DNA from 2 places in the Caballeronia sp. LjRoot34 genome. Region 2 is predicted to be linked to the other one. Evidence: predicted binding sites of a transcription regulator. Region 2 holds the regulator's gene; the other holds the start of a gene.
The links. Region 2 encodes FliA, which starts transcription of late flagellar genes. Its sites were predicted from a motif close to CTAAAGTTTNNNNNNNNNNNGCCGNTA; they were not measured.
Positions count from the first base shown of each region.

Region 1: ACSQ36_RS13810 (DUF4088 family protein) is a predicted target of FliA. The motif match lies at 2,591-2,617, and genes of this name have one in related genera.

Region 1 is NZ_CAXUSB020000001.1:3,068,931-3,084,031, forward strand. It holds gene ACSQ36_RS13795 (FadR/GntR family transcriptional regulator) at 1-671, shown strand, start outside; gene ACSQ36_RS13800 (aldose epimerase family protein) at 668-1,729, shown strand; gene ACSQ36_RS13805 (CreA family protein) at 2,067-2,540, shown strand; gene ACSQ36_RS13810 (DUF4088 family protein) at 2,710-3,474, shown strand; gene ACSQ36_RS13815 (ATP-dependent helicase) at 3,487-5,565, opposite strand; gene ACSQ36_RS13820 (hypothetical protein) at 5,787-6,047, opposite strand; gene ACSQ36_RS13825 (hypothetical protein) at 6,107-6,508, opposite strand; gene ACSQ36_RS13830 (RNA-binding S4 domain-containing protein) at 6,877-7,098, shown strand; gene ACSQ36_RS13835 (hypothetical protein) at 7,322-7,450, opposite strand; gene ACSQ36_RS13840 (MATE family efflux transporter) at 7,449-8,873, shown strand; gene ACSQ36_RS13845 (phospholipase D family protein) at 9,472-11,112, shown strand; gene fumC (class II fumarate hydratase) at 11,189-12,583, shown strand; gene ACSQ36_RS13855 (class I SAM-dependent methyltransferase) at 12,665-14,218, opposite strand; gene ACSQ36_RS13860 (acyl-CoA thioesterase) at 14,528-15,055, opposite strand.
Region 2 is NZ_CAXUSB020000001.1:4,202,768-4,217,868, forward strand. It holds gene ACSQ36_RS18950 (cytosine permease) at 1-107, opposite strand, end outside; gene ACSQ36_RS18955 (allophanate hydrolase-related protein) at 136-528, opposite strand; gene arcC (carbamate kinase) at 592-1,551, opposite strand; gene ACSQ36_RS18965 (oxamate carbamoyltransferase subunit AllG family protein) at 1,571-2,974, opposite strand; gene fdrA (acyl-CoA synthetase FdrA) at 2,985-4,541, opposite strand; gene ACSQ36_RS18975 (DUF2877 domain-containing protein) at 4,679-5,566, opposite strand; gene ACSQ36_RS18980 (cysteine hydrolase family protein) at 5,583-6,251, opposite strand; gene ACSQ36_RS18985 (hypothetical protein) at 6,462-6,710, shown strand; gene flhF (flagellar biosynthesis protein FlhF) at 6,819-8,528, shown strand; gene ACSQ36_RS18995 (MinD/ParA family protein) at 8,521-9,453, shown strand; gene ACSQ36_RS19000 (RNA polymerase sigma factor FliA) at 9,484-10,215, shown strand; gene ACSQ36_RS19005 (diguanylate cyclase) at 10,247-11,338, opposite strand; gene ACSQ36_RS19010 (Rieske 2Fe-2S domain-containing protein) at 11,673-12,731, shown strand; gene ACSQ36_RS19015 (hypothetical protein) at 12,756-13,166, opposite strand; gene ACSQ36_RS19020 (DUF433 domain-containing protein) at 13,163-13,828, opposite strand; gene ACSQ36_RS19025 (hypothetical protein) at 14,143-14,634, opposite strand.

The DNA of each region.
Region 1 (15,101 bases), 1.1 Mb from region 2:
CCGAACGCGATCTCGCGGAACAACTCAACGTCTCGCGCCCATCGCTGCGTGAAGCGCTGATCCGGCTGGAATCGGATGGATTTATCCAGACTGCTGCGCGCAGCGGCTTCGTCGTATCGGATGTCACCGCACCGCTCGTCTCCGCGCCGCTCGCCGCGTTACTGAGCCAGCATCCAACCGCCAGCGCCGATGTCCTCGAACTCCGTCACGGCCTCGAATCGCTCGCAACGGGCTACGCGGCGGAACGGGCAACCCCAAGTGATCTGGCGCGCATCACGGACGCGTTCAACGCACTGAAAACCGCCGCGATCGAACCAAAACGCACCCACATAGCGGAACACGACGCCGCATTCCATCTCGCTATTGCCGATGCCACCCACAACCTCGCCCTGGCCCACGTGATGCACGGCCTGCAAGAACTCGTGCGCGAATCAATGCTGACATCGCACCGGCTGGTCGACTACGACAACGACGTGGAAGCGAACTTGCTGGCGCAACATCAAGCTATCTTCGATGCCATCCTCGCCCGCGATCCACCACGCGCCCGCGAAGCCGCAGGCGCCCATCTGGATTACGTCAGCGCGCTTTATCGCGACCGCTTACTCCGCTTATCCAAGCCTGAAGCACCCCGCCATCCCGCAAAAAATCAGAATCCGGAGACCACACCATGACTATTTCCAGCGCCCACTGGGGCAATCTCGCGGACGGCACGCCCGTCGATCTCCACACGCTCAGCCATGACAATGGCTTGGCGGTATCGGTGACCAATCTGGGCGCGGCCCTCGTCTCCTGGCTCGCGCCGGATCGCGACGGCCATCTGGCCGATATCCTGCTCGGCCACGACACTCCTTCTGAGTACACAACCGGTCCTGCCTACATGGGCGCGATCGTCGGACGCTGGGCGAACCGCATCGCGGACGCTCGCTTTTCACTCGACGGCGTGGAGTACCAGCTCGAAGCCAATCAGCCGCCGAACTCACTGCACGGCGGCTTCCAGGGCTTCAGCCACAAACTCTGGCAAGCCCGGCACACCGAGGACGCATTGGTCCTCACGCTGGAATCGCCCGCCGGCGACAGCGGTTTCCCCGGCACGCTCACCGTCCAGGTGACCTACACGTTCACCGACGCGGGCGAACTGACGATCACCTACCATGCCTTCACGGACGCCCCCACGCCGCTCAATCTCACGAACCACGCGTACTTCAACTTGTCGGGCGTGGACTTGACGACTATCGACGATCACGAGATCGAGCTCGCCGCCGATCAGTTTTTCGCCATCGATAAACATACGATTCCGACCCATCTGGAAGACGTCGCCAATACCCCGTTCGACTTCCGCACGGCCGCGCTTCTCGGACCGCGTCTCCACACCCGCGACAACGAGCAAGTCACGCTGGCGGGCGGCGGTATCGATCATTGTTATGTATTGCGCACCGCAGCGCCGGTCACCGAACTGCCGGAAATGCGGCGTGTCGCGGCCGTTTATCATCCGGGCAGCGGACGCGAGCTGATTGTCTCGACCACCGAACGCGGGTTGGTGTTCTACACCAGCAACAGTCTTGAAGGCGTGCCGGGCAAGCGCGGCGTGACCTATCAGAAACACGGCGCGCTCTGCCTGGAAGCAGGCGGATTTCCAAACCAGATCAACATGGACGACGCGGAAGACGTCGTGTTGCGCCCCAACGAGCGATACAGGCAAATCACGCGCTACGCCCTGCGCGTGAGGTAAAAACGAGGCGAAAAAAAACGTGCCGCCCGCCATGCCGTCGATAGGAACCCGCCTACAGTCGAATAGGACGCTCGCGGGTATCGGCGGACCGGCCTCTCATCGATACTGGATTCATCGAATCAGAGATCGACTGGAGGAAGACAATGCCTTATCTACTGGGTTGGCTGCTTGGCGTGCCGGTGATCGTGTTGGTGATCCTGTATCTGATCTTTCACTGACCGCCGCATTGCGCACACTATTGAACGCGAACGCGCGGAATGCGGTTTCACGTGGACTGAACGAAGGCGTCGTTACAATACGACGCCTTTTTTAATTCCTCATTCCCCGAAGGATTCCGATGAAACGCGCTCTCCCCGTACTTGCGTCGCTTGCGGCGCTGCTTGCCGTTCCCGGTCTTCACGCCGAGGAAATCGCCAGCGTCAACACGAATTTCCGGTTTACCGGCTCGGATCGCGTCTCGGTCGAAGCCTACGACGACCCGGCAGTCGCGGGCGTCACGTGTTACGTCTCCCGCGCGCGCACGGGCGGCGTTAAAGGAACGCTTGGAATAGCCGAAGACCCGTCTGAGGCATCGATAGCTTGCCGCCAGGTCGCGCCGATCAGGATCGATGCGCCACTCAAGCAGAAATCCGATGTATTCTCGGAACGTATGTCGTTCATTTTCAAGACCTTGCACGTGGTGCGTATTGTCGATGCCAAGCGCAATACGCTGGTCTATCTGACGTATAGCGACCGGATTACGACCGGGAGCGCGAAGAACAGCGTGACAGCGGTACCCATGCCCGCCGGTACGACAATTCCCGTCAAATAAGACGGGAGCGCCGCTTGGCCGGCCTTTGACCTGACAGTTGAAAGCTGGCCTAAAGTTTTCCCCTCCCCGCGCCGATATAAAGACGAACGGCCGTCGCCCTCATGGCGACGCCGACTGTCTTCCCGCGCCGGCTCAACCCGGCCAACGGGATCGGGAACCGGGAAACATCATGGGTCAGATCACCCTTTCATTTAAAGACGAAACGATCGCGGCTCTACGCCGCGACTTCGAGACGTTGATTCGTCTATCGCTCAAGTTCGACCCGCAATTCGTCACGCCTACGTTCGAGGATTTCCTGCGGGCAAAACTGCTCGACAACCCCACGCCGCTCACCGAACTGGCCGTCCAGCGAATGCTGCAGAACGGTCAGTACGCATGGGCGAAACGTGCGCTCGACAAGGAATTCCCGGACGTCGTCGAAATGATGATGCGTCAAGCCGCTGAACACGGTTTCGGCTTCGCGGTGCGCTCGGACTGGAAACCGGACGATCTCGTGAAGGCGTCACGCGCGTGGGCCACGGCTATCGTGACCGAAGCAAACGGCGACCCGGCACAGATCGACACGCTCGCGTCCCAGATCAAAGCGGCAGCATCGGACATCCAGGAGCTGGAGATGAAAATGCAGACGCCCGCATGGCGTCTCGCCGATTCACTGCGTCAACGCGTGTACGAAACCAAGATTGCGACCGAACACAGTGTGGGATCGACGTCGCGCGAGAAGCTCGGTGAACTGCGCTGCCTGCTGCGCCTCGGCATGTTTCATGGCTCGATTTCAAAGCAGGAAGCGCAGCAAGTGCTCGAACAGTTACGCATGATCAAGCCGGAAATTTTTATTGAAGAGCCGTACGACGGTTTCACCCGCTTCGGCAACTGGCTGCGTACGATCTTTACGCCCGAGCGCAAAATGCCGAAGCCTTCGCGCGCGGAACGTTGAGTTTGAACCCCTTCACTCCCACATCTTCTTGAGCCGCGCGGCGATATCGACTTTCGCCTTCGCCGCAGCGGCTAGCCCCGCCGCCGTCGGCGCGCTGGGCTCAGGAACCGGCGGCCACGCGCACGCTTCGAACTGCGGCATCAGATGCGGGGGAATGAAACGCGTACGCGCCGCCCAGATATGCCGGTCACCCATATGAGTCTGGTTGTGCACGTAGAAACGCTGCGGCGTGACAATGTGCAAGTCCTCTTTCGCACGCGTCATGGCGACGTATAACAGCCGCCTTTCTTCATCGATTTCCTCGTCGCTGCCCGTGCCCATATCGGATGGAATGCAGCCATCCACGCCATTGAGCACGAACACGTTCTTCCACTCCTGGCCCTTGGCCGAATGGATGGTCGAGAGAATCAGATAATCCTCGTCGATGAGCGGCACACCCGATTCGTCACTGGTGGCATCGGGCGGATCGAGCGTCAGTTCGGTGAGAAAACGCTCGCGCGTGGGATAAGTGGACGCGATGCTTTCCATCTGCAACACGTCGCCATGACGAATTGACGCGTCTTCGTGATTGCGCTCCAGATGCGGTTCGTACCAGCGCCGGATCATCTCGAATTCAGCGGGCCAGCCGCTTTCGCGCGCGCACACCTTCGACATCATCGCGACGAGCACCGGCCAGTCTTCGCTCGCGCGCAACGGCGCGGCGAATGCGGCCAACGCGGCCGGCGTGTCGCCGCGCTCGGCCACCTGATCGAGTGCTCGCCCGGCGATGGCAGGCCCAACCCCCGGCAGCAACTGCAGCACGCGAAACCCGGCCACGCGGTCCCGCGGGTTCTCGCCCCAGCGCAAGACCGCCAGCACGTCCTTCACGTGGATGGAGTCGAGGAATTTCAGGCCGCCGAACTTCACGAACGGGATGTTGCGCCGCGTGAGCTCGATTTCGAGCGCGGCGCTATGATGCGCGGCGCGAAACAGCACCGCTTGCTGCTTGAGCGTCATACCGCCTTCACGCGCCTCCAGCACCTGCTCGACGACATAACGCGCCTGATCGGCTTCATCGGCCACCGAGACCAGGCGCGGCCGTTGCGCCGATGCCTTGTCGGTCCACAAGTTCTTCGTATAACGCTCGGCGGCGAGACCGATCACCGCATTCGATGCCGCGAGAATGGGCTGTGTCGAACGGTAATTGCGCTCCAGCGTCACGCATTTCGCGGGCGGATTGAAGTGATTCGGGAAGTCGAGAATGTTGCGCACCGTCGCGCCGCGAAACGAATAGATGGACTGGGCGTCGTCGCCGACTACCGTCAGGCCGCGGCCGTCGGGTTTCATCGAAAGCAGGATGGACGCCTGTAGCTTGTTCGTGTCCTGGTATTCATCGACGAGCACGTGGTCGAAACGGCTCGACAGCTCCGCCGCAATGGACGGCTCGGCGGCGAGATGCGCCCAGTACAACAACAAATCGTCGTAGTCGAGCACACTTTGCTGCTGCTTCGCGTTGACGTACGCGGCGAACAACCGGCGCAGGTCGTCTTCCCATTCGCGGCACCACGGGAACGCCTGGTCGAGCACGGCGGCAAGCGACACGCCGGTGTTGACCACGCGCGAGTAGATGGCGAAGCACGTGGATTTGGCCGGAAAGCGCTTTTCTTTCGCCGATAACCCGAGTTCGTGCCGCACGAGGTTCATGAGATCGGCGGAATCCTCGCGGTCGTTGATGGTGAACGACGGCGATAACCCCACGAGATCCGCGTAATCGCGTAACAAACGCGCGCCCACGCTATGGAAGGTGCCAGACCAGGTGAGGCCTTGCGCGATCACGCTGCGGTTACCCAGAGCGTTCACGGCGATACGCGTCACGCGCCGGGTCATCTCGCTGGCTGCGCGCCGCGAAAACGTCAGCAAGAGGATCCTGTGCGGGTCCGCGCCCTTCACCAGCAAATGTGCCACGCGATGCGCCAGCGTATTCGTCTTGCCCGATCCCGCCCCGGCGATCACCAGCAGCGCGCCGGCCGGGTCGCCCGCGTTCGACGCCTGCGTGCCGTACTCGACCGCCTCGCGCTGCGCGTCATTCAGTTTGGTCAGATACGACGCGATGTCCTCCCGCGCCGGCTTGGGCGCGAGATCGTCGTCGGTGGCGGAATTGAGCGTGAGCACGTCGTGTGGCTTTAAAAAAGGGTGACGCACACTGTATATCCATACAACTCTTCCACGCAAGCGACTGATGCAGCAGGCTTTTGGCCCTATAAAATAAATGGCCCGATGCGCTTGCACGCACCGGGCCATCATCACTTCCCTACAGCGGAACTTGTCGCGAATCAGTCTGCTTTCTTCGCGTTTTTCAGGTTCGCATCGGCGGCGGCTTGATCCGCCTTTGACTGCGCTTCCGTCTTTTTCTTGTCCGCCTTGGCCTGCGCTACATTCGCATCCTTGTCCGCTTTGGTCTGCTTCTTCGCTGCTTTTGTGTCGGCGTGCGTAGGTTCCGCGGTGGTCTGCGTCTGCGCAACCGAAACGGTCGCGGCGGTCGCGAATACACCCGCGAGTAATGCAGCGCATAAGCGCTTCGTGGTCGTAGTCATGAATTCCTCCTTGCTGCGGCCCGCTGAAGGGGCCGCGTTCTATTCATCGCGCTGAAAACTTAGTGCTGCAAGCCGGTGTCCTTCGGACCGTCCGGCTCGGTGGCCTTGAGTTCGTCGTTGGCGGTCTGCTTGTCGGCCTTCTTGTTGATCTTTGCGTTGCTCACCTGCTCCTTGTACTGCGCCTTCGCTTCCTTGTTTGTCGCCTTCAAATCCTGCTTCGATGCCTTCTTCGACGCCTTGTATTCAGCATTAGCCTGCGCGTTGGCATTGCGCTTCACGACCAGCGGATCGGTCGGCGCCGGTGCGACGATATTCTGCGGCGGCGGCGCGGTTTGCATGGACGGCGCGGACATCTGGCCGGCGTCGGCGGCTGAAGGCTGCGCGGTCTGCGCGAACGCGGATGCGGACAGACCCATGGCGGCAATAGCGGTACCCAACAGCATTTTCCTGACTTGCGACATGTTCATTTCCTTTCTGGCAGTTTTTATTCGGGTGGCCGGTTGCAACCGTCGCAACCAGCCGCGACGCCCAGGCGATGTGTGTTGTGTCCTCAAACACCGCGCCTGGAGCACAGCGCCGCAAATACCCGTCTACACTTCTGGTGACCGGCATGAACGCTCAAAAGAACGCGCCAATCACTCTGACTGACCCGGCGCCGGACGCTGGAGTTCGCTGAAACGCGTCATTGTTACCGAAGGTTTCACTTCCTGACATATTGCAAACAGCCAAACGCCCGATATCCGGGGGTTGGTGCTGCAGACGCACGTCGCGTGCCCGGCTGGTTTATCATGGGCGCCCTTTCCACCCCCACCCTGCGAAGAACGCTCACATGCCGCGCCTCGAATTCACGCTCACGGGCGACTACGTCGAACTGCACAACCTGCTCAAGCTGATGGGCCTGGCCGATAGCGGCGGCTCGGCGAAAGCACGCGTCGCGGAGGGCGAGGTGAAGGTCAATGGCAAGATCGAGTTGCGCAAGACGTGCAAGATCCGCGCGGGCCAGACCGTGGTTATCGAAGACACCACGATCAAGGTTCTCAAGCCGAAATGATCCGCCTGTGCGCGATCTGGACAACGTTAAATACCGCGCCATGATCGACATAAGCGCGATCAAGCAATAAGCTAGACGGCTTTCGTTCCCTTTCGCCGCTTTCAGCTTGTTGACGGTTGAAGCCAGCTTTTCAAGTTGGCGTGCCTCAAAACCGAGATTCCAAGTTGAGATTCGAAGCCGGGTTTCATAGCTGAAATTCATAGCAGAAATTCAAAGCGGAGCTTCACGCCAACAAGCTGAAGCGCGGCCGGAACGAACGGGCGATGCAGGACCGGTAACGGTTTGCTGCATCGCCCGTTGCCGTTTTTGCACGGTTTTTGCCGTGCAGCAAAGTATCCAGATAATCCGCCATGCCATCCAGAATGATCCGCGCGAACGCGCCGCCAAGCCTTTCCCGTCATGCCGTCGATACCGCCAGGCTCGCCGCGCCGCTCGCCATCTCGCAACTGTCGCAAATGGCGATGGGCGTCACCGACACCATCCTGCTCGGCTCGCTCGGCCCCGATTCCCTCGCGGCCGGTGGTCTGGGCGCAAACCTGTTCTTCGTGGTCGTGGTGCTGCTGCAAGGCGTGCTGACATCGGTGAGCGTATCGGTGTCACATGCGCGCGGCGCGAACAACGATCACCTCGTGCCGAACATCTACTGGACCGGGCTGGTGCTGTCGCTGCTGCTCGCGATACCCGCATTCACGCTGCTGAGCTTCGCCGAACCGATCCTGCTCGCGTTCCACGAACCCGCCATGCTGGCCAGGAACGTCGGCGAATATTGCGCGATCCTGCGCTGGGGTGCGCCCGGCAGCCTGATCGGGATCGGCATGATGCGCGCGTTCCTGCCGGCTATCGGTGCGGCGAAGCGGCTGCTGTGGGTATCGATTGGCGGTGTGTTCGTGAACGGCTTTCTCAACTACGGACTGATTCACGGCGCCTACGGCCTGCCGGAACTCGGCTTTCTCGGCTCGGCAGTCGCGACCACGATCACCGTCTGGACGACAGCGCTGGTGCTGATCGCGTTCCTGCATTTGCGGCCGCGTTACAAACATTTTGTGGTGGCGTCGCGGCCGCGCCTGCCGCTGATGGGCGAACTGTTTGGCATCGGCTGGCCGGTCGCGATCACCTACGGCGTCGAATCCACCCTGTTTCTTGCCACCGGCATGACCGTCGGCACGCTTGGCGAAGCACCGCTCGCCGCGCACCAGATCGCGCTGAACGTGGCGTCGGTGGCGTTCATGGTGCCGCTGGCTATTGGCCAGGCAGCGAACGTGCGCGTCGGCTACTGGATCGGCGCAGGGCAGCCTCTGGCCGCGCGCCACGCCGGGTTCGTGGCGATCGCGCTGGGCGTGGCGTTCATGGCGATGTCGGGCTGCGTGCTGGTGCTGGCGCCGCACGCAATCGTCGGGCTATATCTCCATCTCGATGACCCGAAGAACGCCCAGACCGTTGCGCTGGCCGCATCACTGCTGGGGGTGGCGGCGGTGTTCCAGATTGTCGACGGCATGCAGACGGTCGCGTCGGGCGTGCTGCGCGGACTGAAGGACACGCGCGTCCCCATGCTCGCGGCGGCGCTCGGTTATTGGGGCATCGGCTTTCCGACGGGCTACATGTTGGCGTTTCACTTCAACGGCGGCACGAAAGGTTTGTGGTGGGGCCTGGCTGCGGGACTAGCGAGCGTCGCGGTACTGATGACCCTTCGCTTCGATCGCATGAGCCGCCGTCTGGTCACGCGCGGCGCAGTTGAACCCGGCAAATCCGGGCAGGCGCCCCAGCATACGGCCTGAAGCAGTGGCTACGGATCTTCGGTTGCCACGGTTGCCGCGGTTTCCGCTGCATAAGTTAAGCAGACATTGTTGGTTGGAATCGGAGCGGCGTGGAGATACGATCAAGCCGTCTCCTTGAGATTCATCCAGTAACAGGGGTATTAGGCCCGCTTCGTCGAAGCGGGCTTTTTTTCGTCCGTGCATCGCCAATCACGCGGTTCCTCGCGGCCTCGAATCCAGCGTTCAACGGCTCGATGTTGGCCTTGAGACAAGCCACGAGCCACCACCTCACCGCCGCTCCACTTTTTCGCAAATCGACCCATCCCCCGTGTCCGTAGCCGATTTCCCATAAAATAACCGCGCATGATCCTTGGCGTACTCCCGAGATCCGGCGCTACACGTGGCCACTGCGCGCGCAACAACCGCAAGCAGTTCAGAAAAATCGCTCGGGCAAACAAGAGGAATGGACGTGTCGGAATGCAGCAGGCAGTTATCCCGGTCATCAAGTTGGTCGTCGACGCGGCCATCCACGCAGTCATCAATATCCAGGGCCGCACAAGGCCGGCATTCCAGCAGCCGCACGGGGTCGACACAAACCGCACAGGTTTCATCCCGGCCGATCCCTCCAACGCGAGACCCCACGCCACGGCTATCGCGCGGCCTCGCGTTCGCCGCCGCCGCGCTCACGGCGCTGACACTCGCCGCCTGCGCCACGCGTCCGCCCGCGACCGCGTTCGACCGCCCCGCCACGCACGCGCTCTCCGCCACCGCCGATACCCCCTTGCGCACCGCGCTCCTGCCGAAAGAAGCGGCTCATCCGGACGAGTCCGGCGTGCGTCTGCTTCCCACCGGCACCGAGGCGCTGCAGGCCCGCATCGCGCTCGCTCGCGCGGCGACCAAGACGCTCGACATGCAGTACTACATCGCCAACGAAGACAACACGGGCAAGCTGCTGCTCGGCGCGGCGCTTTACGCGGCGGATCGTGGAGTCAAGGTGCGCATGCTCGTCGATGACCTGAATTTCAAGGACATCGACCAGATCATGGCCGCGCTGAATTCGCATGACAACATCGATATCCGCGTGTTCAATCCGTTCGGCAGCGCGACCCAAAGTTTCGGTGAACGCACGCGCAACCTGTTCACGAAGGTCGATCATTTCACGCGCCGGATGCACAACAAGGCGATGATCGCGGACAACCAGATCGCGATCGTGGGCGGCCGTAATCTCGGCGATGAATACTTCAGCGCGAGCGCGACCCTGCAGTTTCGCGACCTCGATGTGTTCGTGGCGGGACCGGCGACGCAAGCGATATCGGCGAGTTTCGACGATTACTGGAACAGCTCGATCGCGTATCCGCTGCGCGCGCTGAACAAGCAAAAATTCGATCCCGCCGATCTCGACAAGACCCGCGACGACCTGCGCCAGCACTGGAAAGATCAGGCCGATCCGCTGAACGCCAAGCCGCTCAACGCTACGCCGATCGCCCAGCAGATAGCACAGGATGGGCTGGGCCTGACCTGGACGCGCACGGAGTTCGAAGCTGACTCACCGGTGAAGATCGAGCATCCCGACAAGGACTACAAAAGCCCGCCCATGCAGCGCCTGGTCGAACTGGCGAACCAGGCACATAGCGAAGTGCTGATCATTTCGCCGTATTTCGTGCCGCACGACGCTGGCGTGAAGGCGCTTGCCGCCCTCACGGCGCGCGGCGTGAAGGTGAAAGTGCTGACCAATTCACTGGCGGCCACCGACGCCGTCGCGGTCCAGGCGGGCTACGCGCCGTATCGCGTGCCGATGCTTACGGCCGGCGTAGAGTTATACGAGTTCAAGCCAGTGCAGGCAGAGGGCGACCGCCGGCCGCGCGCCGGGCTGTTCGGCTCGCAATCGCGCGCAAGCCTGCATGCCAAGGCTTATATGATCGATCGCAGTATCCTTGTGATTGGGTCGATGAATCTGGACCCGCGCTCGGCGTCGCTCAACACGGAACTCGCGCTGGTAATCTACAACCAGAAAATCGCGAGCGAAGCCGCGCAATTGTTCGATGCCGGCACTGCGCCGGCGAGGGCGTATCGTGTGGAACTCGCTTCGCCCGCGGTGCTTGCGGGCCTGAAGAACGCCGGTTCGCCGATGTCCCCCCTCATCTGGACGACCGAGGACGACGGTCAGGTGCGCACCTACAATTTCGACCCGCTAGCGGGCCTTTACCGCAATGTGTTGACGGGTCTGTTCATGCTGCTGCCCGTCGACTCGCAGCTTTGAATTTTCAGATTCTGAAATGTGCAGGCAAACCCCGATTCAAACCCGAACCTGAAGCAAGCCGAAGGAGCATGAAGCCATGACGGACGACGTAAGACTCGAGAAGGACACTTTCGGCGAAATCGCCGTGCCGAACGCAAAACTCTGGGGCGCACAAACGCAGCGTTCCCTGCAGAATTTCAAGATTTCGAGCGAGAAACAATCGCCTGAACTGATCGATGCGCTCGCGATCGTGAAGCGGGCATCGGCGGAAGTGAATGCCGAACTGAAGGTGCTCGCCGCCGATAAAGCGCAGGCGATCATCGCGGCTGCCGACGAAATCCTGGCGGGCAAACATCCCGATGAATTCCCGCTCGCCGTGTGGCAAACGGGTTCCGGCACGCAGACCAACATGAACCTCAACGAGGTGATTGCGAACCGGGCCAGCGAGTTGATGGGCGGCGTGCGTGGCGAAGAGCGCAAGGTGCATCCGAACGACGACGTGAATCGCGGGCAATCGTCGAACGACGTGTTCCCGACCGCGATGCACATTGCCGCCGCGGTCGCGATCACGAAACATCTCGTGCCGTCGCTCAAGACCTTGCGCGAGACGCTCGATAAAAAATCGAAGGCGTTCGATTCAATCGTGAAAATCGGCCGCACGCATTTGCAGGACGCAACGCCGCTTACGCTTGGGCAAGAGTTTTCGGGTTATGTCGCGCAACTTGACCAGGGCATCCGGCACGTTGAATCGACCTTGCCGCATCTGTATCAACTCGCGTTGGGCGGTACCGCGGTCGGCACGGGGTTGAACGCGCATCCCGAGTTTGCGGTGAAGGTCGCTGGCGTGATCGGCAAGCTGACCGGCTTGCCGTTCGAAACCGCGCCGAACAAGTTCGAAGTCATGGCCGCCGCCGACGCGCTCGTGTTCGCGCATGGCGCGCTGAAGACCATCGCGGCGAGCTTGATGAAGATCACCAACGACATCCGCTGGCTCTCGAGCGGACCGCGTTGCGGACTGGGCGAGTTGTCGATTCCGGAAAACGAGCCGGGTAGCTCGATCATGCCGGGCAAGGTCAACCCGACGCAATCCGAAGCCGTCACCATGCTGTGCTGCCAGGTGTTTGGGAATGACGTGGCGGTGAATATCGGCGGGGCGAGCGGCAATTTCGAACTCAACGTCTTCCGCCCGATGATCGCGCACAACGTCCTGCAATCGGTGCGTCTGCTGGCCGACGGCGCGCAAAGTTTCAACGACAACTGCGCGGTCGGGATCGAGCCGAACGAGTCGCGGATCGAGAGCTTGCTGAATGAGTCGCTGATGCTCGTGACGGCGCTCAATCCGCATATTGGCTATGACAAGGCCGCGAAGATCGCGAAGAAGGCGCACAAGGAAGGCACGACCCTGAAAGCGTCCGCGCTGGCGCTTGGGTTCGTGACCGAAGCCGAATTCGATGAGTGGGTGAAGCCGGAAGAGATGGTGGGGAAGAAGTAACGTCAGGATAGGGAGCAGCGGTTGACAGGTTCATCGCCTATCAACCGCTGTGGCCGGGTATTGTTCTTCTTGTCGTCCTGCTTATTGCCCCGATGTTTTTTGGGCAACCAGGAAGTCCAGCCCGATCGCATGCTCCACGAGCGCCTTGCCCGAATCCTCAAAAATGTGACGCAGGCGTGTGCTTGTCTCTTCCAACGAAACATCGGCATTTCCCACCTGCAGCTTGAGGCCGGTCGCAGCCAGCGAACGTGAAACGCGTACGATCAATTCGTCGATATCCCTGGCGAGCGCTTTTGCCGGATCGGCCTTTGCATACAGCGACGCGAGCATCAACTGGTCCAGTACGCTGATACCCGCACCTCCGCCCTGCCGGGGCGACGCCAACGCCCCCAAAGCCTCACCCCTTTCAGCCTTCGCGAGCAACAAGGCATTTAAGCGGTCAGCCGTCGTTCGAGGCTGTACCGCGCCGTAGCGCACGAACGTTTCACCAACCGCTATCGACAAACGAAGTAGCTTCAAGATGGCGTCGAGCGTGAGCCCCGCAAACTCGGGCGCATCGAAAACCTGCGCCAAAGTCATTTCCGCGCCGTGCAACAGATCAAAGAGCGGTTTGTGAAAGGTGTCGCTGCGCGTGAGCGTCGCGTGTTCCAGGGCCACCGCCGTTTTGTATGGGACAGCCGGATTCCCCCACAAATGGATGTGTTCAGCCTGTTCGCGCAGGCGGAGATCACTCAGAGGCGCTTTTCCACGCACGAAGATGTCCGAGCGGAACCTGCGGTTCGCGAAGTAGTCACGAAGCTCTTCGGCTTCGATGGGATCGGTGACCGTCTCCAGCATTTCCCGCTGCTGTTCTCCCAGCCACCCCACCGGGGACATGTAGGCGAAACGCGCGCTGCCGGCGAAGCTGAGCTTCGCTCCGGCCATCTCGCGCACAATGTCGGTGAAATAAAACGGCGTCCACTTCTCGTGCAGATACTCGTGGACGAGGTAACGTTCATCGTGGTTGTCGAAACCCTCGACCCGGCCCAGTGAATCCGGGTTGCGCTTAAAGTGCAGCGCGTCGAGATTCACCATCTTCCTGGCAAACTCGGACGCCTGGGTCCACGCAGCGTTTCCTCCGTCGGCTCCCAGCATCAGCAAGCGTTGCAACGGCAGCACCTGTGCACAACCCACCATCGCGTTGTAGCTCACCTGGACGACATCGCCCGGCTTCAAATCACGTGTCAGGAATCTCATGATCTGCGCACGGGTTTCGTCCGAAATCCACGAGACGATGCCGTGCATGGTGATGTAATCGAACAAGGGCAATGCGACCTTCCCCTGCGCGAGATCATCGAAACTGTTCTCCAGCAAGGTGAGATTCGACAAGCGGGCTTCGTTGCGTATGGACGAAGCAGCGAGCACGTGCAAGGGATTGAAATCGCACGCGTAGAAGTCGCCGGTGGGATGAGTTGCGGCAAGAATCAGGGACGTCAGGCCTTGGCCGAACCCAAGCTCGCAATAGGTGAATTTTTCGAGGGACGGTGGCGATACGCGCTGCATCGCGAGGCAGGCATTCAGGAAGGTCGGGCTCTGTTCATGATAGTAGTCGGTCGTGTAGGCAACCGAATTGTTGTAGCCGGCCGTCCAGTTCATGGTGTTTCCTCATTTCATGTTGGGTATTTGCGTGTTCAGCCGGTCGGCGGCCTTTTTCGCACTGCGCCGAACTATGCCGATAACGCATACATTCGTGAATGAGAAACGTCTTATTTGTTTGTTTCGTTTTTCGATATAACGCCGCGCGACGGTCGATTCGCGGCTACGTACGGATTTTTACCCCACTTGCGAGCGCCAAGGCTCGCTCCCATTTTGTAGTTATACTAATAATCTGGTTGTTCGCAACGACATAGCTATGGCACGGTACGTCGCGCCGACGAATCTTCCCGCCAGCGCCCTTCCTCGCTTTTAAACCTTCCCGGCCGCCACTTCTTCCGGCTTCAATTCCACGATCGCGTCCAACGCGTCCTTGACGTCCATCGCATATTTCGCCAACCGCTTTTGCTCATCCGTCACGGGCACGAACGAAGGAACCGGCACCGGCTTGCCCTCTTCATCGACGGCGACAAACACCATCAGACAATCCGTGGTCTGTTGCAGCACGCCACTCTTCGGATCGCCCGCGTGCACCGATATATGCAGATGCATGCTCGTGCGCCCCGTTGCCACCACGCGCGCGCGCAATTCGACCAGATTGCCCACCAGGATCGGCCGGCGAAAACGGATATTGCCCACGCTGACCGTCACGCAATAGCGCCCGGACCAGACTGCGGCGCACGCGTAAGCCGTTTCGTCCATCCACTTCATCAGCGCGCCGCCGTGAACCTTGCCACCGAAATTGACGGAAGTCGGCTCGGCTAGAAAACGAAACGTGGTTTCGGACCGATCGGTGATCGGGGCATCGTTGGATTGAGGGATGGGCGCTGCAGTATTCATGTAGATATAAGGCAAGCTGGACGGGCCTGCCCGGTAAGTGGAGTTG
Region 2 (15,101 bases):
CCCAGACTGGAGGAGGAGAGTAAAACCGGCGTAATGGCAATGCCCAATAAAATCATGGCAATGCGGTACCCGGGCGCCGTATTCGGGCCTTCGTCAGTGTCGCGCATACAAATGTTCCCCGGAGGTTTCGAACGGTCAGGCGGAATGGAAATGGCCGGTATAGGCACGCCAGCTTCCGTGCGCGGTGATGTCCTTCTGGTTTTCAACCAGCCAGGGTTCGGCCAGCACGCCCAACACCTGATTGCCGTCGCGAAGCGTCACCTTGCCGATCGCCAGACCCGCCGGTTCGCTCAACAACAAAGCGGCAAACGACGCGAGCGGCAATTCCCAGACCTCGAGCGCGACAGAGGTTCCGCCGGCTGCCACGCGGATCATTCCCGGATGACGATCGCCAATGCTCCAGAGCCGGTAATGCGGATCGGTGTGATCTTCACGCAAGAACACGCCGCCCGCCGCGGTCATGTTGCCGTTCAGTTCGAGCCCGCGCATGAGCGTGCCGTTGACGGCCAGCAAAGTAGTTTTGTTCATCTGTCTGCCTTCGTTCTTCAATGAAATTCGTATTGCTAAGTTAAATTCACACGACACGAACCGCTATTGCGTGATCCACGTCCCGGTCTTGCGATCGAGCGCACGCTTGATCGCTTCCGGACTGGTAATCAAGCCTTTGCCGTGTCCGCCATGCGACCGGCTATGGGTAACGAATCGCATGATTGCTTCCACTTTGGGCAGCATGCTTCCCGCGCCGAACTGATCTTGCGAGATCAATTCCTGCGCTTCGGCCAGGCTCAGCGTGTCGAGCCAGCGCTGTTCCGGCTTGCCGAAATTGATCGCCACCTGTTCAACGCCTGTGGGAATCAGGAGGAGATCGGCACCCAATTGTTCGGCGAGAAGCGCCGAAGCCAGGTCCTTGTCGATGACCGCTTCCACACCCGAGATCTGATGGTGTTCATCGACCAGAACCGGAATGCCGCCGCCGCCGCACGCAATCACCACGCACCCCTGCGCAAGCAACGTCGCGATCACCTCCCGCTCCATGATCTCCAGTGGCTGAGGTGACGCCACGGTCCGGCGCCAGCCTCGTCCGGCATCCTCCATCAGCGTCCATCCGAGTGACTTTTGGCGCTGCAGCGCAGTGGCTTCATCGAGGAAGGCGCCTATTGGCTTGCCCGGTTTGAGAAACGCCGGATCGTCGCGGCTGACACGCGTCTGGGTCACAACCGTGACCACTTGCCGATGAATCCCGCGACGCCGCAACGCGTTGCTCAACGCCTTTTGAAACATGTAGCCAATAGCGCCCTGCGTATCGCCGACGGCGTAGTCCAGGGGCACTGGCCGGACTTCATCGGCGGCGAGTTCGGAGCGGCGCAGGATGAAACCGACTTGAGGTCCGTTGCCGTGCGTCAGCACCAGATCCCATCCGGCCTCGATCATGTCGGCAATGTGCCCCGCACTTTCGACGACCGCGTCATATTGATCAGGAATACTATCGTGTTGATCGTCGCGGATCAGCGCGTTGCCGCCGACCGCGACAATTGCCAGAGGCTTGGTCATGATGCGTGTCCCGTATGGTTTAAACGTATTCGGCGAGCGCGCGAATCGCTTCGATGAAACCCGGCATCGGCGCCGTGGTAATGCCCGCGCCAATCTGCCCGACGCCAGCCTCCTTGTGCGCAATCCCGGTATTGATGATCGGCAGAATGCCGCGATCAACCACCTTGCGGGCATCGATACCCGCGGCGGTCGGCGCGAAATTCAGCGCGGGAAGCGTGAACGCGGGATTGCCGCCCAGCGTGATGGCCTGCATGCGACGGCTGTTGCTGGTGGCGTCCGCCGGCGTGCCGCCCACGAACTTGACAATCGCCGGCGACGACGCCATGGCGAAGCCGCCCACGCCCGCCGTCTCGGTGATCGCGCTGTCGCCGAGATCGGCTGCGGCGTCTTCCACGCCATAGCCCGGGAAGAACAAACCTTCCACGGGATTGGCGGGCGCCTGGAACCACCGGTCGCCCGTGCCGGACATGCGGATACCGAAATTCACGCCGTTGCGCGCCATGACCGTGATCATTGAACTGAAGGGCACGTTGTGGGCTGCATCGGTCATGGCCTTGCACGCGGCCATCGAGAGATTCAGGAAGAAGTGATCGTTGCCGACAATGAACTCCGTCACGCGCTGAATCCGCTCGATCGGCAATCCAGTCGATAGCAACGCGGGAATCAGGCGCTTGATCAGGAGGCCGGTGGCGGCCGCATTGCGGTTATGGACTTCGTCGCCCATATGCAGCGCCTGCGCCATCATCGGCTTCAACTCCACTTCGCCCAGCACCTTTAATGCGGCCTTCAAAGCCGGCGCGAGTTCTTGCGTCATCCAGTGCAGGCGGTCCAGGACTTCGTGGTTATTGGCGCCGAAACGCAGCACCTTGCCGAGTCCTTCGTTGAAGTTGCTGAAAGCCCGCCGGCCATTTGTTTTGTTCTCGATCACCCACAGCGGCATGGACGGGCTGATGATGCCCGCCATGGGGCCGACCGCCCCGTAGTGGTGGCACGGCTCGAAGTCGATCGCGCCATCCGCCGCCAGGCGCTCGGCGGCTTCGTGGGTCGTCGCCCATCCCTCAAACAGGATCGCGCCGACAATCGCACCCTTCACCGGTCCGCACATATCGGCCCAGTCGATCGGCGGCCCCGCGTGGAGGATCAGCTTGCGATGCGCCATCGCGCTGATCGCTTGCGCTGCGCTCATGACATCGACGAGCACGGGCTGAGCCGCGAGATACTGCTGGAACGCCTGGACGTTGGCCTGCTCGACCAGCGGATGGCGAATCAGCGATGCCAGCGCCAGTCCCGCGTCGACATCGCCGAGAGCGGGCGGCTGCCAGCGCAAATCGGTGACGTCGCCGCCGGCTAGCGCCAGGTTATCGGCGAAACTGCTCAAGCCTGCATTCACCACGGTCAGTGGCTGGTTAAATAGCGTGTTCATCATGGTCCCGTTATTTTTGCGCCTGAAGGTGGGCGACGTGGCTCGCCCAGAGCGCCGCCTGCGCGTTGCAACCGGCGACGAGAACGCCGGCTTCGCGCAAGGTATCGACCTGACGGCTTCTGACTTGTGGATCGGCTTCCGTGCCGCAGACATGCGAGATCAGGACCGGCAGGTCGCGGCCAGCCGCCTGAAGGCGCGCGTGTTCGATCAGCTCCAACAACTCGCGGGCAGGTTCTGTCGATGCGCCATAACCCAGCACGAGGTCGAACAACACGACAGCGGTTTGCGGGTCGTTCAGCTCCGCAAGGATCCGCTGGTTGCGCAGCGTGGGATCGATCATGGGATGCGGACGGCCGCGCGTGAAATCGTCATCGCCCATGTCGACGAGTGTGTGGCCCGTGCTGTGCCAGATATCCTCAAGCTTGCTGTTGGACGCAACCGGGGTATTCGACGACGCCGCGAAGCCACGTTGCCGGCATAACAACTGGCTCTCGTAGCAAAATGTGCCACCCGCGAACACACCGCGGATGAAGCGCCGGATGGGCCGCAAGGTACGGCTGTAATCGTGGAGACGACCGGCGTCGGGCGTGCTGACCTCGGCCACCGTAGGCGGCAGTTGGGCGCCCGAGAGCAACGCGACGGCGAAGCCGGCGGCATCGGCGAGGGTGTATGCGGGGGTGATTCCCGGCACGTTCATATCTTCCGGCCGCGCGCCCAGGAAGTTGACGACGACCGGCTTGCCCGCCGCGCGCGCCCGCGCCAGGATCTTTTCCGCGACTGCCGGAGCAGGCGGTTTGGAGATCAGCACGATCACATGGGTGTCGGGATCTGCGCTCAGCGCATCGAGACCGTACAACATGGAGATCCCGCCGATCGATTCGTGCAGGTCATGCCCGCCCGTGCCGAGCGCCTGCGAAATCCCGGCGCCCAACTGGTCGATGCGGCACGTCACCTCCTGCAATCCCGTGCCCGACGCCGCCACTACGCCAATCGACCCGCGCCTCACCACATTGGCGAAGCCCAACGGCAGCCCATTGATAATGGCCGTCCCGCAATCGGGTCCCATCACCAGCAGGTTTTTCTCAGCCGCGAGGGTCTTGATGTCGCGCTCGTGAGCGAGGCTGACGTTATCGCTGAAAAGCATGACCGACATGCCCAGACGCAGCGCCTTGATCGCCTCGGCGGCGGCGTAATCGCCGGGAACGGAGATCAGGGCGAGATTCGATGCCGCCTCCTGTTCCACCGCCATTTCGAGGCTGGCAAGCGGTGGCGGACGCACGCCGTCGCCGCTTGACTCCTCCGGCTTGCTGTTCAAACGCTCTTCCGCGATAACGAGCGCACCGTCGCACGCCGCGATTTCCCCGCGCACCGCGATGACGAGATCGTTCGGGCCGGCTGTGCAGCCGTCGTCCAGAGCCGCGTCCCGCAATTGCGCGAGATTCGTGCTCGTTCCCATCACCACCGAAGCCTGCTCGATGCCGGCGAGTTTGGAGATGTGCGCGGATATCTGCATCAGGGAGACGGAGTCCTGATACATGTTCTTGAAGACCTTGGTTCTTATGCTCATTTCAGCTTCCGGTAATCGTTACACTTGCCTGGTCCAGATTCGGCCGAGTGTCCGCCTGGCGAACCCGGCGTTGCACGCGCCGGATGCCATCAATCTGATTAACTCGATAATGGTTTTCAACTAATCCGTATAAAGGATCAAATCATTTCTTTCTGCTCAACCTTTCCAAGCGCTTTTATTCCGTGCAGGAACCCTCCGAGACAATCCGCGCCAGATGACGAACCGAATTTCATGACATTGATTGCCGAAAGTTTCACATCCGCCGGGGGGCTTCCGTGAATCAGGACCGTCGTCAAATGGTCGATCGACTGTGAATAGTGCCCCTGCAACGCAAGCGCCAGATAATGCCGGCTGATACTGGTCGTCCGGTGAAGCTGGTTCTTTATTGCCGGACGCAATAGTTTCAAATGGGCGGATATGGCTTCCAGATGTTGCCACGGCCATAACGACGCCAGATAACCCAGCAGATAGTCGTCGCCGTCCGGCGTCAGCCCCGCTCCGTACCCAATCAGTTCCGAGACGCCGCTTTCCAATTCCGCCTTGGTGTCGCCGAGGTTCAGGCGCGGTATGCGCCCCCCTGGCGGCCAGCCCGGCAGCAATTGCAGGCTGCTGCGCACCTCGCGTTCCAGGCAGTACTCCAACAACTGGTTCGCCAGCAACGGATAAGCCGCCAGCAACGCGTTCGGCGAATGGCCGCCGGACCCCCGATCCGTTTCGGGCCGCCAGCACGGCGCCCGGCTCAGGTTCGCGCGCCAGAGTGTGCCGCGCAACTCGTTGTTCTCGAGTGTGATGGGCTGCCGGGAGTGCGCCTGATGGCGCCAATCCCAGCCTGGCGGTGTCGACAGCCTGATCGCCGTGGGCAGGTTCTGATAGCGCGGACTCAGCAAGGTCAGCAACTCGCCGCTCGCGGACGACATGTTCATTGCGTGCTGAAAGCAGCTGTGAACCCAGAACCGCAGCGTCTCGCGCGGCCCGTGCTCCGCCATATAGCCAACCGAGCACACGGTGAACGTCAGGAGTGCCATGGCTGCCCGGCCGGCTTCAGCCGCGCAAGCCGTCGACAACGGCCGCGGCGTCGCTGACCCAGCCGAAGATTGCGCCCTGCGCCTGGATCATCTCCAGCGCTGATTTCTGGAATGCCGGGAAATACGATCCGACGCAATCCGCCGGAATAATGCATTCGTAGCCGCGGTCATTCGCTTCGCGAACGGTCGTGGTCACGCAGACCTCAGTTGTCACCCCGCACACAATAAGCGTCTTGATTCCGTGGTTTTGCAGGACCAGTTGCAGGTCGGTTTCATAGAACGCGCCCTTGCCGGGTTTGTCGATGATAGGTTCGCCAAACGTTGGATACAGCTCGGGAATGATGTCGTGCCCTGCCTCGCCGCGAACCAGGATGCGGCCCATGGGGCCGTCTGTGCCAATGAAGGTCTTGCCGCCGCGCGTCAGTTTCGCCGGCGGGCAATCAGCCAGATCGGCACGATGGCCTTCGCGCGTATGAATGACCAGCAGCTTCGAATCACGCGCGGCCTTCAACACTTTCCCGCACGGGACAATCGCGGTGCGCACCAGGGAAACGTCATTTCCCAAGGCTTCGCCAAACCCTCCCGGTTCAACAAAATCCCGCTGCATGTCGATCATGACCAATGCAGTTGTTTGTGGATCGAACGGAAGCGGGAATGGTTGTGCGTGAAATAGTTTTTGAGCCATTTGAATATTCCTTGATTAATGTCAGGACGTGAAATGCTTGCTCTGCTATTGCAATTTATTTGAATTGTCCTTCGATTTATTATAGGTAGGTTCGCCCTGACGCACGATAGATATTTCACCGACTTAACTATTGTTCATCGATTTTCAGGCTTGATTAAAGTCGTTTCAAAAACTTAATAAAATCATTATCACGAACTGCCCGGCGCGGTGTTGCGCAATAATAAGGCGAAAGATGAAATAATCGTCTCGACCCCGCTGTGGAATAACATGGCGGGTAATAAAAAAATTAATGAAGTTTTTCGTCGCCATTTTTGCAAATATCAGGGCAATTGTCTGATGTTTGATCCGGCACGCATTTCCCCGATGCGGCCCGTGCGCTGCCCCCGTCATCGATCTCCCGAATTACCCCGCTTTCCCGGCTCTTATCAGCCGATGGCCCGCCAGCCGCCCTTGCAATAATTCATTCATGGCAGCCACCGTGCATGGGACCAGAGTAAGGCGCTCAAAACGTGACGCAACCGGTCAATCGCAACAGATCAACGTGAGCGCGAGCTCATCGGGGGGTAAATGAACATCCGCAAATTCATCGGTGCCACGAGTCGCGACGCGTTCCGGGTCGTCCGTGAGGCACTGGGCCCCGATGCGATCGTGTTGTCGAACCGGGTGACCGAAGACGGCAGCGTTGAGATCGTTGCGGTTGCGGACGGCGACCTCGCGCAGATCTCCCCGAAAGCTGCCGCCGAGCATCGCGAAATGAAGCTGAAGACGTTGGCCGGAAACCAATCACACGCGCAGTCACATTCGCAGTCCCACTCGAATTCGAACGGGGGTTCGAACCCGTACGCCAGCGGCGATGTCTTTTCGTCGGTGTTCGGCGCCAATCCCGAACCGCTGGATGACATGGAGCCTGAAGCGCAAGCAGATGACACGTCGTTCACGATGGCCGAATCGAATCCCTGGTTGATCGAGCATGCGCGCCGGGTGGCGCAGTCGGCCGCTGAAAGTGCGCCGCAACGCGCGCTGAGCGCATCGGCGGCAATTGCGAAGGGATTAGGCAGTCCTGTTTCCGTCACGTCGCAGGAATCCGCGCAAGCCCCTGGATGGACACGCGAAGCGGCGTACCTCGCCGCTCGCCGCGCGGAACAAAAAACCGCGCAAATACACGCCCAGATCCAGCCGCAAGTGCACACGTCCTCGGCCCAGGCCGCCAGTTCGATGCAGGAAGGCGCATTTGCGGGCTTGCCGGCATCGGCGGCGGCCGCTGTTACCGAAGCCATCCGCACCCGCATGGAGCAAGTCGTGAACGACACCGTCATGCATGAACTTTCGTCAATGCGCGGCATGATGGAAGAGCACTTCGCCGGCTTGCTGTGGGGCGATCGCCAGCGCCGCAGCCCGAATCACGCCGAGCTGACCAAGCGCCTGTTCGCCGCCGGTTTCTCCGCGCAACTGGTGCGCTTGATGATCGACAACATGCCGGAGATCGAACAAGCCGAAGCGTCGATGCAATGGGTTCAGCAAGTGCTCGAAAACAACCTGCCCGTCATGGACAGCGAAGAATCGATGATGAACCGCGGCGGCGTCTTCGCGCTGATGGGCCCGACGGGCGTGGGCAAGACCACCACCACCGCGAAGCTCGCCGCGCGCTGCGTGATGCGCTTCGGCGCCAGCAAGGTCGCGCTGCTCACCACCGACAGCTACCGGATCGGCGCACACGAACAACTGCGTATTTTCGGCAAGATCCTCGGGGTATCGGTGCATGCGGTGAAAGACGCAAGCGACCTGCAACTCGCGCTCTCCGAACTGCGCAACAAGCACATCGTACTGATAGATACGATCGGCATGAGCCAGCGTGACCGCACTGTCGCCGATCACATCTCGATGTTGTGCGGTGCCGGCCATCCGGTGCAGCGCCTGCTGCTGCTAAACGCAACCAGCCACGGCGATACGTTGAACGAAGTCGTGCAAGCCTACCAGAGCACGCCGGACCAGCCGCCGCTCGCGGGCTGCATCCTGACCAAGCTCGATGAAGCCACGAACCTGGGCGGCGTGCTGGACACCGTGATCCGCTACAAGCTGCCGGTGCATTACGTATCGACGGGTCAGAAGGTGCCGGAAAACCTGTACGTCGCGACCAAGCGCTTCCTGATCAAGAGCGCCTTCTGCATCCCGCGCGACGGCTCACCGTTCGTGCCGCAAGACGACGACGTGCCGCCGCTCCTGTCCGCGCTCTCCGCGCGCGCTTCCACTGAACTGCATGAGGTTCACTTTGGATAAGTTCGCGTCCGATCAGGCCGAAGGCTTGCGCCGTCTGCTGACACGCAACGGCTCCCGGGTCGTGGCAGTGTGCGGCGCCCCGGCGGGTGGATTGGGGGGGACCGGCAATACCTCGACGGTCGTCAACCTGGCTTCCGCCCTCGCCGCGCAAGGCAAGGATGTGCTGGTGATCGATGAGCGCCAGAACGCGTTGTCGGTGAGCCAGTTGGCGAAGGTGCCGCCCAACGGCGCGCTGGGCGCGGTCTTGTCCGGCAAGCGTTTTTTGCAGGACGCCGTCACGCGCACGCCGTTTGGCTTTTCGGTCATCGCCGCGCCTCGCGACGAACGCATCAGCCAGGACGCCGCGCATTGCCGGGTGTTGCTCGACGGACCCGCCGATATCGTCCTGATCGATACCCAGCTCGATCGCAGCGGCGCGCTGTCGAGCCTGGCCGTGCAAGCGCACGACTTCGTGATCGTGACCCGCGTGGCGCCGGTCGCGATCACCGAGGCGTACGCCTGCATCAAGCGTCTGCACTACGCGCATGCCATCGGACGGTTCCGGGTCATTGTGAATCACGTGAAGAACGGCGCCGATGCACAAATCGCCTTCGATAACCTCGCGGACGTCGCCAGCCGCTATCTCTCGGTGCAACTCATGCCGGCGGGTTGCGTGGCCGAAGATCCGCGCGTGACGCGAGCGCACGAGCTGTCGCGCTGCGCGGTGGAAGCTTTTCCGGCGACGGCCGCCGCCCGGGATTATCGGCAGATTGCCGCCGAATTGCAGTACTGGCCGATGCCACAAGCGTCGCAGTTTGAATGGCCCGTGCAGACCTTGTTTGCGGAAACGCAGCCTGGGTTGGAGTGCTCGATCAACTCCGGCGCGGCACGCCGCACCGAAACGCCATTGATGCAGCTTGCGATGAGCAGCCCCGCGTCCGTGTGATGCCGCAAGAGAAGGAACAAGGTGAACGCGATGTATAACGCCCAGGGAAAACTGTCACAGGCCGAGGTCCTGACCCGCTACGCACCGCTGGTGCGCCGGCTCGGCCTGCAGCTCGTGGCGAAAATGCCGGCCAGCGTCGATCTGGACGACCTGATCCAGGCCGGCATGATCGGCTTGCTGGATGCCGCGAGCCGCTATAAAGAAGATCAGGGCGCGCAGTTCGAGACCTACGCCAGCCAGCGCATTCGCGGCGCAATGCTCGACGAACTGCGTGCCAACGACTGGCTGCCGCGCAGCATGCGCAAGACCTCGCGCGAGGTGGAATCTGCGGTGCACAAGGTCGAGCAGCATCTCGGCCGGTCGGCGAGCGAACAGGAAGTGGCTGAGCACCTGAACATGCCGCTCGTCGAATACCAGTCCATGCTGCAGGATCTGCATGGCAGCCAGTTGATCTATTACGAAGACTTCGATCGTTCTTCCGATGACGAGCCGTTTCTCGACCGTTATTGCGTCGATAAAGCCGACCCGCTCTCCGCGCTGCTCGACGGCAGCTTGCGCTCGGCGCTCGTTGAGGCCATCGATAAATTGCCTGAACGCGAAAAGCTGCTGATGAGCCTGTATTACGAGAAGGGGCTGAATCTGCGCGAGATCGGCGCCGTGATGGAAGTCAGCGAATCGCGTGTGTGCCAGTTGCACAGTCAGGCCGTCGCGCGGCTGCGGGCGAAGTTGCGGGAACAGGCATGGTCGGGCGTGGAGGCTTGACGTCCAGCCGCTGAAGGCCGGTGAACGCAGATCAGGTTTCGAAATCCGCGCTTTCGGCGAACACCGTCTGACCTTTGCCGAGCGCCTTGGCGCGATACATCGCGCGATCGGCGGCGCGCATCAGCACGGCAATATCCCTGTAGCCGGGGCTCAGGTCCGGCGAAATCAGGCAAGCACCAATACTCGCCGATAGATTCACCACCCGGTCCTGCACTGACGTCATTTCCGCCAGCACCGCGTGTACGCCGTTTGCCACCGTTTGCACGGCATGGTTACCGGTCACATGCCTCGCCAGTACGACGAATTCATCGCCGCCGAGCCGCGCGACTGTATCGGTGGCTCTTACCCTTCTTGCCAGCAGCGCCGCGAAAGTTTGCAGCACGACGTCGCCGACTTCGTGGCCGTAGGTATCGTTGACTTCCTTGAAGCCGTCGAGATCGATCAGCAGCAGCCCGGTTGCGCCTTCCTGTCCCGTCGATATCGCCATCACCGCCCGGCCGATGGTCTGTTCCAGCATGTAGCGGTTGCTCAACCCCGTGAGCGGGTCGGTGCCGGCCTTGAGCGCGAGGTCACGGTTCGCGCTGCCAAGGCGGCCGATCAGCACCGCAAGATAGACCGACGCCCCGAGCGCGCTCAAGCCGATCCCCAGCGCCGCGGACCGGTTGATCATCCACCAGGGCTGCAAGACGGACAACGCGACGATTCCCACCAGCGCCGTTCCACACGACAACGCCAGCGCGCGCTTGCCGTAGCGCCCGCCCGCACCGATCAGGAAGAGAAAGACGGCCCACAGCATGGGCAATGTGAGCGCCCCGCCCGCGCCGAGAACCACGGCGAGCAGTGCCTGGTCAGCGACGGTCGTGAATGCGAGCCGCAGAGTCGACTGCCGCTGCATTTGGCTGATGATTAGGCGGGTCGCGACGCCGTAGATCAGATAAAGCGCGAGTGCATGGAAACTGGCGATAGCGGCGGGCGTTGGAACGGACCACGCCAGCGCGCCGTACACGGCCGTTGCGAGGCCGCCCAGTATGACTCGTAGCGTCGCCTGCTCTTTTTCCGGATCGAGATAGGGCAACCACACGTAACCACGTTGCCGATGGAACGGGTCATTCACCTGCCCCATTCTGAGTCTCCCTGATGACAATTCCCGAAGTGCTGATCGATGCCGCGTTTTCTGCAGTGACTGCGTAGTGCAGAATTGCAATCGTACTGCGTCGTTGAAAAGTGGCTGAAAAGAGCGCGATTCGGCGAAATTCGTGGCGGATTAATGCTGAGTTCGCGTGATCGATATCGAACGAAATAGTACGCATTCGGCGCGCCAGGGCGTTTTGGCGGCTTGCGTTTCCCCGTGGGTTGTTTTCGAATTGTTGTTTGAATCGATGTTTGAATCGATGTTTACTACGTAGGTTTTTTGATGCCCGATGCAACCCTTTGAATCTGCTTGTTCCACTGGCGGCATGAATGCTGCCGATGACGCCCTCGCCGCGCCCAATGCCGCGTTGCTCGGCGAATGGCTGCCTGTGTGTAATAGCGCCGATGTGCCCGCCGGGGAATCGCGAGGGTTTGTGGTGGCGGGCGAACGGCTGGTGGTCTGGCGCAACGCGTCGGAGGCTGACGTTCCGGCAACGCAGCCCGATATGTTTACCGATGCCCACGTCTGGCGCGATCTCTGTCCGCATCGCGGGGCGCAGTTGTCGTTGGGCTCGGTGACGGGCGGGGTGCTTGCATGCCCTTATCACGGCTGGCGCTACGACGCCGACGGCCAGTGCATCCACATCCCCGCCAATCCTTCAATACGCCCCGCGAAGCGCGCTTGCGCGCGGACGTATCGCGTGGAGGAGAAATACGGTGTGGTGTGGACGTGTCTCGGCGAGCCTTCGCAGCCGCTGGATTTCTTTCCGGAGTACGCAGAGTACGACATGCCCGGTGCGCGCCGGATCAATCTCGCGGCGCAGACGGTGCGTTCATCGGCGCCGCGCGTGGTCGAGAATTTCCTCGATATGGCGCACTTCCCGTTCGTGCATACCGGCATTCTCGGCGATGCATCGCACGCGGAAGTGCAGGATTACGAAGTGATTGAAACGGCGGGCGGGCTTGAGGCGCGGCAGTGTCGCTTCTGGCAACCTGCGGGGTTGCCGGGACAGGAGGGCGTGGATATTGAATATGTGTATCGCGTGAAACGGCCGCTGGTGGCGAGTTTGTCGAAGGTGGCGCAGCACGGTGCGGGCGCGTTGCATTTGTTGCTGGTGGCGTCGCCGGTGAGTGAAACGGAGACGCGGGCGTGGCTGGTATCGGTGTTCGAGGACGAATCCATGCACTCCGATCAGGCGTTGTATGACTTCAATATGCAGATATTGATGCAGGACACGCCGATTGTGGAATCGCAATGGCCAAAGCGGTTGCCGCTCGATCCGCAGGCTGAGCTGCATCAGGTGTGTGACAGGTTGTCGGTGGGGTATAGGAAGTATTTGAGGGAGTGGGGGTGGGGGTATGGGACGGAGTTGAATGGGGGCTAATACCGTCCCCACTTTGCTCATGGACTACAGCGGAATTTGTTCGAATTTTCCACCGCTGTGCCTCCATGGCACTCGAAACGCCGCACCACCTTTTATTCTTCGGATTTGATCGAGTATTGCCGGCCACCACTTGACCAGATTTTGTGCCTTGTCCCAGTGCTGGCGCTCTGTCCACTGCCGATGAAACACGAACGTTATCAGGCCGGAATCACGCAGGGCTTTGCGCTCGATGTCGTTTTTACGAAAGGCATCCTGCGATAGAACAACCCAGCGCCCTTCCTCGCCTAGTTCCTTTATCCAATCGTGGTCCTTCGCGTCCGGTGGAAACCTGTCACGCAGATGTATGACCCGCGCAACGGTCTCTTCGACTCGGCAGAGCTCCTGGATAGCATGAGCCAGATGCGGGGAAAGGTTGTTGTCGAAGAAATACTTCATGCTGCCATCCGCTCGTAGCGGATGGCAGCCTCGACTGCGGCGACCGGGATATCGAACAGGGACGCAACCATTTTCTTATTTTTCTCGGCCTTGAAGGCCTCAGCGATGATTTCCGTTCTCACGCCATAGTCGGTAAGCACAGGCTTCCCAAAAGCGATTTCCGGATCGAGCACGATCGCCTTGCTGCGTTTGAGTGGAAACCAACGCGTTGCCTGGCCGTCACCTGAAAATTCGATCCCCGTGTACAACGCCGGCCTGACGATGTGTTCAAACACCAATTGGCGCTTGGCAAGATCGGTCATTTCAGCATCGCCGTGTTCTTGCAACGCTTCGGAAAAAATCGATTTGCCATCAGTCAGGAACCGATGGGCAGTGAAAGGATATCCAGTCCCAAACATTGCCTTCGCGCCTTCGATCGCAGCACGAATTACCTGAAGCGGAACGTCGTGATTGCGGAATGCCTTGACGATACGTAGTTCCATCAGGTCGCGAAAACCGATCACCTTTTCGTCGAGATCTGCAAGTTGAGATTTCCACAGCGGCGCGCCGACACCACCCTTGAACGTATAGCCGAACAGCCAGCGGCTCACTTCGCGCGCTTGAGCGCCGGTGAGCCGTTCTGCTTCCTGAAGGGTGTATAGGCCAATGCCAGTGAGTTCCATGCGGACATTCTACCGGTAAGCGCGACGTCGACTTGACGAAGCTTTGTGGCATTTTTTGTCGATTGGTCGCGTGTTGCCGATACGTGTCGCTTGGCGGCAAGCACGTCTGTTCGTCCAAACCCACCGCACGTTGCATGGCTCTTTCTGCCAAATAGGCGACGCGAAAATCGGTGGTCGATGCTTGCTGATGGACACGACTGCGCCTTACTAAGCGTCAGAAATATCGGGTAATAAGCGCCCGATCGAATTTTCGAAAGATCTCAAAAGATTTCGAAAGATCTCTAATCCAAGGCCGTTAACAACGGTAGCGGCTACTAAACTTTCTGGCCCTCCTCGGCAAGATTTGACGCTAACCACTCGGAGCAATGCATGTCCATTTCAGCACTGACAGGATCGGCTGCTAGCGCCGAGCCGTGGGCGGTTAACCGCACGCGCGCAAACCAACAGACCGGAACCAGCGCGGATTCTTCGTCGGCCACATCGACAAGCAATTCCGATAGCACAAACCCCTTGGCGCAAGCGCTTTCCGCAGCGTTGTCCACGCTTGGATTCACGTCATCGAGCGATACCTCTTCAACCAGTTCGACGGCCGCAACTGATCCAACGTCCAGCGCTTCGGCGCCGTCGGCAACTTCGGTAGCCGCAGCTCTACAGCAATTTCTTGGCGCGCTGTTCCAGGCCGCTGGGCAACAGGGAAGCACAAGCCCGACATCGACGAGCACCAGCGACAATGACACTGCCACCAGTGCGATTTCGGCAACTGCCGCAACCACTGCCGGTTCAGCCGCAAACGCGGCGACCAGCACGGCTGCGACAACCGCGCCGGCTACGCCTTCTGGCGCAGCGCCGGCTCATCACGGGCATCGGCATGGGGGTGGCGGAGGTGGCGATCTTGCGTCCCAAATCGCCGATCTGGCTGATTCGTTGACCTCCAGCTCAAGTAGCACTACTTCGGCTTCCACCTCGACCGGTTCATCGTCGGATCCAAGCAGCGCCAGCGGTCTGACGTCGGATTTTCAGAATCTGCTTTCAGCGTTGGGTTCGACGTCCGGCTCGTCGACGAGCAGCACGAATACTCAGTTGCAGACGTTCCTGCAGAGTCTTGCGAGCAACCTTCAGCAACAAGGTGCATCGAACGCCACCGGGATGTTCGTTAATACAGCGGTTTGAGGAGAAGTCCGGGCGAGGCGCGGGTATCGTCCGGTCGCGACTTTGGCTGTGTTCGGAGATGACGACGCTGCGGACTACACTTGGTTCACGCGCATTAGATGCA